2 regions of the Marinobacter sp. UBA5687 genome follow, and region 2 is predicted to be linked to the other one. Evidence: riboswitches for the same ligand, from Rfam matches in the RefSeq annotation. Region 2 holds a riboswitch; the other holds the start of a gene.

Region 1 (4,458 bases), on a different contig from region 2:
GGCGCGTACCTTCGAGCATTCTCGGTGTTGGTCGCTGTACCAGAGATGGCGGGATAAAAAACAGGTTGTCCCGCTCTGTGGCGGTCAGGCTCGGGAATGACTGCCATCGAGTCAGCCAGTGGCGGTTTTCCTCCCCCATCCCGCCCGCCAGGATAGCTTCGGGATTGGCCGCAATAACGGCCTCGGCACTGATTCTGGGCACCAACCGTTCCAGGTGGCCAAACACGTTGTCACCCCCACACAGCTCAATCATTTCACCAATCAGATGGTCACCGTTAATCGTCATCAAAGGCTCATCCCACACCTGATAGAACACCGGTACCGGGTCGGCATCGGTAAACCTGGCTCGCAGGTCTGTAATGCCTTTGCGAAATCGCTCAGCTTCGGCAAAACCCGCGGCGTCGGTACCGGCCAAGATAGAGAGACGTTCAATGGTGTGAGACACAGCCTCAAAACTGCGGGGCTCGATGGAGAACACAGGCACACCCATTTCTCTGAGTGTCGCCAACTGCTCGGTCGGGTTACCGGTTACCCAGCCAATCACCAGATCCGGCTGCAGTTCCAACAGGCGCTCCATGTCCATGCGGGTGTGGCTGCCAACCGAAGTGACTTCTTTGGCGGCCGGGGGGTAGTCACTGTAGGCGACCACTGCGACCACCTGATCGCCGGCTCCTGCAGCCCAGGCCAGCTCGGTAGCCCCGGGGGAAAGCGCGGCAATCCGTTGTGCCGGTTGCTCAAGGCAAATCTCTTTACCCAGATCATCCGTGGCACAGACCGGCGATGCCAGGGCGGGGAATGCCAGCAGCATCCCGCCCAGAATCAAAGCCATTGCCTTCAGATCTGCCACAGAGGCCTCCCCCGGTTTAACGGTTATTATCGGATATCGTAACGCACGGTCAGCATGGCAGTGCGGCCGGCTGCAATGTAGTCCAGGTCATTCTGCCGATCATAACGAGCGGTGCTGTATTCCTTGTCCAGCACGTTAGCCAGCGTCAGCCGGGTTGACCAGTCAGGGGCAAAGCGCCAGCCCGCCCGCAAGTCCAGAGTAGCAAAACCGGGCAGTCTGTCGTCGTTGGCACGGTCATCGTAACGATAACCTTCGGCCACCACTGTGCCACCGAAGTCCCAGGTACCAACGCGCTTACTCAGGTCAAGACGCAAGGTTTTGCCACTCCGGCGCTGGAGTCGGTTTCCGGTTTCCCGGTCTTCCGGATCCAACAGCGTCAGAGCCGCATCACCGCGCCAACCATCCCGCTCAAAACCAGCGCTGAACTCGGCACCACGGATTCGGGCTTCATTGACGTTCATTGGCGTCCACAAGCCACTGGGGGTCGGGCTCCAGGCAATCAGGTTGTCCACATCCAGTTGGAACAGCGCTGCATCCCAGAACCAGGTCTGATAGTGGCCACTGGCACCCAACTCCACCGTGCCGGACTCTTCTGCCTCCAGGTCCGGGTTGGCGCCGGGAAAATACAGATCGTTGAAGGTGGGCGCCCGGAAAGACGTACCATAACTGATCCGTACTCGGTGGGATCGATCCAGAGCATGGCCAAGGGCAATGCCACCGGTTTCATTTTTGCCGTAGGCTTCGTTGTCGTCACCGCGCACACTCAGTTGAAGGTCGGTTGGGCCGAAGTTCAGGCGCAACTGGCTGTACAGGGCGGTGTTGGTGCGGCTGGTCTCGGCGTAATCGGTGGTACCGCTGACTTCGTCAGTCATTAACTCTGCCCCTACCACCAGCTCATGGACATTCCAGGTAAAGGTGTTGTCCCAACGCGCTGCCCGTGAACGGGTATTGAAGGTGCTGTTGAACGTGGGCGTAATGTTGTCGGTTTCGTCCCGGGATTCAGAGAACTGAAGTGAATGCCGCCAGTAGTCACTCACCGGGGTTTCCAGCCCGAAGCCGATGGTGCGAATCATGAAATCAATTTCGCCGCCTTCGTATTCGGTATTGCCCTCGCTTTGCACCATCACCAGGCTGGCTTCTCCGCCGGAGTCCAGCTCATGGACGACACGTCCGATACCGGCGGTGTTACGGAAGCCCCGGTCGTCACCATCGGTGATCACTGCTGTACCGTCGGTTTCTTTATGCAAACCACTCAGGCTGAAACGGGTATTTCCAGCGCGGGCAGCAACACCGGCACTACCCTTCTGCGTGTTGAAATTGCCTGCACCGGCTTCTACCCAACCTGCCGGCGTGTCTTCCGGGTCCAACGTAAAGGCCTGCACCACACCACCGACAGCATCGGAACCGTACAGTGAGCTCCGGGCGCCACGGACAATTTCCACGCGCTCGATCAGTTCAACGGGAAAGTACTGCCAGGAAGGACCACCGGATGTGGCCGAACGCAGGCGCACACCATCAACCAGCAGCAGCGTGGAGTCGTTGGCCGTACCGCGGGTGTAGACACTGGTGGTTTTTCCAAAGGAACCGTTGCCGGTCACGTTGATTCCGGGTTGTCCTCGCAGGAGCTGGGTGAACTCTGAGGGGCTTTGCTCGCGGATGGTTTCTTCGTCAATAACCGTGACCGATGACAGGCTTTCACCCGCAGTCAGAGGCCCAAGGGTGGCGGTAACGACAATCGGTTCCAGCTTGCGTTCATCCGACGCTTCATCGGCGGCAACGGCTGGAAACGCCAGTGGTAACAACATCAGGACGGGAAGGGCTTTGGCAGTACTCATAGCTTCACTCACGGTTCACCGCACGCACCCGTACGGTCGATCAATTAACTGCGGAGGAAGACAGACTGCTCAGACGGGGGTGGAGGGCGTGTCAGTACTTGCGAGCCAGGTTCACCCACCGCCGTCGCCCTCCGCAACGTCTGGTGTCCGGAACTCACGGTTCCGCCTTTCAGGCCGGTCTCCGGGCTTACAGGCGGAGCCGATGCTCCGGGGCAACCACCTTCCCATGCCGTTGGCACAGTGGCGTACTGGATTGCCTTTCACCTGATTACCGTTGCGGGGGCAGCGCCGGAATGTCACCGGCTTCCCGTTTCACTGCGAGCACTCCTCCGGACTATCGCCAGCCTGGACAAAATGCATACAGCACCTGAAATCGCGGGCAAGACTATCAACCAGGGTGGGGGTGGTCAATGAGATATGTTAATTCAGACAACGCACCCTCCAGCCGTTGCCAACCGGTTTCATCCGGCGGCAAACCGAAGCGCAGGGCTACGGGTGCGTCAAAACGCCTGACCAGAATGCCGCGGCAAGCCATCTGATCAGCAATGTCCGCTGCGCGGGGATGTTGAACCGTTCTGAAGAGCAGGGTGCCGGTGGGGGACGACATCCCATATTGTCTGAGCAGGCCGTCCATGCGCAGTCTGGCCGTTCGCAGGCTGGCACGAGCCTCCACCTGCCAGGCCCGGTCTTGCAGTGCCCGGGCCATCAGGTACCGGGCCGGACCGCTGACCGTCCAGGGACCAAGTTCGTTCGACATCTCGCGCGCCAGACCAGGGTCGGCCAGGACCGCACCGGCACGGAGACCGGCCAGCCCGAAAAACTTGCCCAGTGAGCGCAACACGATCAGCCCCGGAGCGCCCGTCCACGGGTCCAGGCCGAAGCCCGGCTCGCCCTCAATAAACGCCTGATCCAGCACCAGCCAGCCATCACGCTCGCGCAGCCGCTCGTGCCAAAACCGTAAACGGGCAGGATCCATCAGCTTCCCGGTCGGATTATTCGGCTGTATCCAGACTACTACATCCACAGAATCCAACCATGCCAGCTCCGCTTGCATTGTCGCCTGTTCAGGAATCGCCACCACGTCGAAACCCGCTCGCCGCCAGGCATGACCATGCTCACGATAACCGGGCATGGGCACGGCCACCCGACCGAAACCATGCTTACGGGCACGAACCGCTGGCAGTGCCATGATCGCCGCCTGGGAGCCTGCCACAGGCAGGCAGCAGGCACGCTCCGGTGCCCCGGCCCAGATACGGATAATCTCTTCCAGCCCATCCTCCGGCTCCGGCAGCCGTTGCCATACCTCCGCCGGAATTGCCGGAACCGGCCAGGGCACAGGATTAATACCGGTGGAGAGATCCAGCCATTGTTCCGGAGGAATGCCCCAGTGCTGAGCCGCTGCCCTCAGGCGACCTCCATGCTCCGGCAAATCAGCACCATCGAACGCTGTCACCCGATACCTCCTGACCAGAACGCATTCAGACTTGCGGCCAAGGCCAACAACACCAACAGCCACAACATCACGCCACGCTGAACCAGGGAAATCGCGCCCTCCACGGTTTGCGCCGTGGCGCCTTGCCCGCTGCCCAGCACCGGTCGCTGTTTGATGCCAACGGCATAAGGCGCCGGGCCGCCCAGAGTGACCCCCAGTGCGCCAGCGCCTGCAGCCATCACCGGGCCAGCATTAGGGCTGTCCCACGCTTTTGACTGCTCACGCCAGCATTGCAGTGCCAACCGGGTATTGCCCAGCAACGCATAGGTCAAGGCAGTTAGCCG
Region 2 (4,458 bases):
ATCAACTACCTGACCAAGTTCGGTTACACCCCGGCTCAGGGCTACGCGTTGCTTGGCTGTGCGCCGGTGGAAGGCCACATCAGTGGCGTGGTGGATGTGCCCAACGCCTGCGCCACCTTGTGGTTGCCGACCGAGATTTTTGACTTCGACATCAACCCCACGGCGGAAGGACCGACCAGGAAGGTCACGCCGGGCACCGACGTACCCCTTTCACCGGACAAGGAGTAAGCCATGCCACTGTACGACTACAAATGCCGGGAACACGGGCTGTTCCAGGAACTGGGCGCCATGGCCGAAGCCGGTAACCCGGCCCATTGCCCCACCTGCAAGGCGCTGTCACCCCGGGTGATTGTGCTGCCGCCGGAGCTCCTGGCCATGGACCCGGCCCGCCGCAACGCGGAGGCGCGGAATGAGAAGGCGAGCCACGAGCCCATCATCTCCACCGCCGACCAGCGGGCCCGGGACGCCGAGCACCGCAAGAGTTGTGGCTGCAAGAAAAAGTCGGACGGTAAACACATGCTGTTCTACACCGCCGACGGCAAGAAGATGTTCCCGTCCATGCGGCCCTGGATGATCAGCCACTGACCATTGCTTTCACGTGTTTGGCCCCCTTGAGGGGCCTTTTTTATGGCTGCTCACTGGTTGTGCTCGAGGGTGAGGTCGCCATACCAGGCCGTGGCCTGCTCGCCGGTGTTGTCGGCGTCGGTCATGATGGCCACGCCCACAATGGCGGGCGGTTCTTCGCCGAAGGCCTGCCGGTAATCTGCCACCAGATCCCGGGTAACGGTCACCCATTCGCCCACCTGCGACGGCCCGGAGTTGACGGCAATCATCATGGTTTTGTCGGTGTAGGCGTTGGCGACCATGCTCTGTTCTGGTAGCTGATTGGCCCAGATGTAGTTCAGGGCGTTGCCGGGCAGGGTCTCGCCGAACAGCACTTCCACGGTCTTGCGCCTGGCCCGTTCAAAAAAACCGGCTTTGTCCGGTTGAAACTCAAAGGCGACGTAGATGCGGGCAGGGTAGTCATCACCGGATTTTTCGCGGGCGTTGCCGGCTTCGTAGATGTTCGACACCTTCCAGCGCCATGACAACGTGAGCGAGTCGCCGGGCACCAGCTCAACACGGGCAATCAGCCCGGAGGCGCTGTCGTCTGCGTCGGCACGGACCACCTGCTGGCCGTCGTCCGTGTCCAGGGTGTAGCGGGTATGTGTCTCGATGTTCGGAAAGGTCAGGGGCTCCCAGCCGTCCTCCAGTGAGGTCATGGTGGAGAACCGGGTTAGCCGGTCTGTTTCTGCCCACACCGGGCTGGCGGCGAGACCGAGCGTCAGGGTACTGGCCAAAAGCAGCGAAATTCTCACATTCATTCCTCAAATCCGGTGGTCTGGAGATGGACAGGCGCTGTTGCAAAAAGTGCCTTGTCTTGGCGTATTCGGCCCTATATAGTGACCGGGTCCTTGGTTAACTACCATATATTGTGATCAAGCTCTGATCATCTTGATCACAGGGTAGTCGGGAATCCGGTGAGAATCCGGAACTGACGCGCAGCGGTATTGGGGAACGAGCGTGGCAAGATGACACTGGCGCAAGCCGGGAAGTCGCCACGTTAGGCAGAGCTGAAAGGTTCACGCCCCTGAGTCCGAAGACCTACCAGGGATCAGAAGCCCCCATGGGTTTCTGGACTGCACCTTCGCGATTCAAGGGTGAGCAGATTGGTCAGGCCTGCCCGTATTCGGGGCAAGGTGTGCCACTGCGTTCGCGAGGGTGAAACGGAACCAACGCGAATTCAGGAGAGCACCATGACAGCCACTGCCATTGCCGAACCCCCGGCCCCCGCGACCGATACCCAATCCCTGCAAGTTATCAAACGAAACGGCACCCTGGTGAGTTTCAACCCGGCCAAGATCAGTGTGGCGGTGACCAAAGCCTTCCTGGCGGTGGAAGGGGACCAGGCAGCCGGTTCCGCCCGCATCAACGACGCCGTGCACCGGGTTACCGAACAGGTAGTGCAGGCCATCAGCCGCCGCCTCAAAGCTGGTGGCAAGGTGCACATCGAAGACATCCAGGACCAGGTGGAACTGGCCCTGATGCGGGCCGAAGAGCAGAAAGTGGCCCGGGCCTACGTTCTGTACCGTGAAGAACACGCCCGCCAGCGCGCCGTGGACGAGCCGGTGGAAGCGCATCCGCACCTGACCGTGAAAAAAGCCGATGGCAGCATCGCCCCGCTGGACCTGGGCCTGATGAAGCAGCAGGTGGAACAGGCGGCTACCGGCCTGGACGGCATCAACGGCGATTCGCTGGTGGAAGATGCCCTGCGCAACCTCTACGACGGCATCGAAGAGACCGAAGTCCTGTCTGCCCTGATCATGACCGCCCGGGGCCGCATTGAACGGGAACCCGACTACAGCGCCGTAACCGCCCGCCTGCTGCTGGAACAGCTCCGGCTGGAAACAGCGGAAGCCCTGGACCTGCCCCGCAGTCTTCCGCTGGCGGAGATTTATCCACAGGCCCTGAGCGCCTTTGTTCACGCCGGTATCCGCTACGAACTGCTGGACGAAGCCCTGGCGGCCTTTGATCTGGAACGCCTTGGCAACGCCCTGAAACCGGAACGCGATCTCCAGTTCGGCTTCCTGGGCCTGCAAACCCTGTACGACCGTTACTTCCTGCACTGGAACAAAGCCCGCCTGGAACTGCCCCAGGTGTTCTTCATGCGGGTGGCCATGGGCCTGGCACTGCGTGAGGACGACCCCAACGCCCGCGCCATCGAATTCTATGAGCTGCTGTCCAGTTTCGATTACATGGCCAGCACGCCCACCCTGTTCAACAGCGGCACCCGGCATTCCCAGCTGTCGTCCTGCTACCTGACCACGGTGGGCGACGACCTGGAGGGCATTTACGGGGCCATTCGCGATAACGCCCTGCTGTCCAAATGGGCCGGTGGTCTGGGCAACGACTGGACCCCGGTGCGGGCCCTGGGCTCCCACATCAAGGGCACCAACGGCCAGAGCCAGGGCGTGGTGCCGTTCCTGAAAGTGGTCAACGACACCGCCGTGGCGGTGAACCAGGGCGGCAAGCGCAAGGGCGCGGTCTGTGCTTATCTGGAAAGCTGGCACCTGGACATCGAAGAGTTCCTGGAACTGCGCAAGAACACCGGCGATGAGCGCCGCCGTACCCACGACATGAACACCGCCAACTGGGTGCCGGATCTGCTGATCGAACGCATGCGCGAAGACCGCGACTGGACCCTGTTCTCCCCCAGCGATGTGCCAGATCTGCACGACCTGTACGGCAACGCCTTCCGTGAGCGCTACCAGCACTACGAAGCCCTGGCCGAGCAAGGCAAGATCAAGCTGTTCAAGAAAATTCCGGCCAAACAGCTGTGGCGCAAGATGCTCACCGTGCTGTTCGAGACCGGTCACCCCTGGATCACCTTCAAGGACCCGTGCAACCTGCGCTCCCCGCAGCAGCATCAGGGCGTGGTGCACAGCTCCAACCTGTGTACCGAAATCACCCTGAACACCAGCGCCGATGAGATTGCGGTGTGCAACCTGGGCTCGGTGAACCTGGCTGCCCACATCAAGGACGGCGAGCTGGACGTCACGCGCCTGGAACGCACCGTGAACACCGCCGTGCGCATGCTCGATAACGTCATCGACATTAACTTCTACGCCGTGCCCCAGGCGCGCAATTCCAACCTGAAGCATCGCCCGGTGGGCCTGGGCCTGATGGGCTTCCAGGACGCCCTGTACCAGCTGGGCCTGCCGTACTCCAGCCCGGAAGCGGTGGAGTTTGCCGACGTTGCCATGGAGCAACTCAGCTACTTCGCGTTGCGTGCCTCCGCCACGCTGGCGGGTGAGCGGGGCGCCTACGACACCTACGACGGCTCGCTGTGGAGCCAGGGCATCCTGCCGATGGATTCGGTGGGCCTGCTGAAGGACAACCGCCGGGACGGCGACCTGTCGCTCAATACCCACAGCCGCCTCGACTGGACCCCGGTGCGGGAGCTGATTGCCAAAAACGGCATGCGCAACAGCAACGTGATGGCCATTGCCCCGACCGCGACCATTTCCAATATCGTGGGCGTGTCCCAGTCCATCGAACCGGCGTACCAGAACCTGTTCGTGAAATCGAACCTGTCCGGCGAGTTCACCGTGGTGAATCCCTCGCTGGTGCGTGATCTCAAGGCCGAAGGCCTGTGGGACAACGTGATGGTGAACGACCTGAAATACTTCGATGGCAGTGTGCAGCAGATCGACCGCATCCCCGCGGAGCTCAAGGCCCGCTACGCCACAGCATTCGAGATTGACCCGCGCTGGCTGGTGGAAGCGGCGGCCCGGCGCCAGAAATGGCTGGACCAGGCCCAGAGTCTGAACCTGTACATGGCCGAGCCCAGCGGCAAGAAGCTGGATGCCCTGTATCAGCTGGCCTGGGAGCGTGGCCTCAAAACCACCTACTACCTGC

The links. Region 2 has a riboswitch for cobalamin ahead of B3Y70_RS12940 (ribonucleoside-diphosphate reductase subunit alpha). Riboswitches for the same ligand answer to the same signal wherever they lie in the genome.
Region 1: linked by a shared signal. The riboswitch ahead of B3Y70_RS08300 (TonB-dependent receptor domain-containing protein) and the one ahead of B3Y70_RS12940 (ribonucleoside-diphosphate reductase subunit alpha) in region 2 are both predicted to bind cobalamin.

Annotation. Positions count from the first base shown of each region.
Region 1 covers NZ_DIHV01000081.1:28,620-33,077, reverse strand. The annotation lists gene B3Y70_RS08305 (cobalamin-binding protein) at 1-847, opposite strand, end outside; gene B3Y70_RS08300 (TonB-dependent receptor domain-containing protein) at 874-2,682, opposite strand; cobalamin riboswitch at 2,838-3,043, opposite strand; gene cobD (threonine-phosphate decarboxylase CobD) at 3,071-4,135, opposite strand; gene cbiB (adenosylcobinamide-phosphate synthase CbiB) at 4,132-4,458, opposite strand, start outside.
Region 2 covers NZ_DIHV01000122.1:88,482-92,939, forward strand. The annotation lists gene fmdA (formamidase) at 1-228, shown strand, start outside; gene B3Y70_RS12930 (zinc ribbon domain-containing protein) at 232-585, shown strand; gene B3Y70_RS12935 (DUF3047 domain-containing protein) at 636-1,364, opposite strand; cobalamin riboswitch at 1,470-1,666, shown strand; gene B3Y70_RS12940 (ribonucleoside-diphosphate reductase subunit alpha) at 1,797-4,458, shown strand, end outside.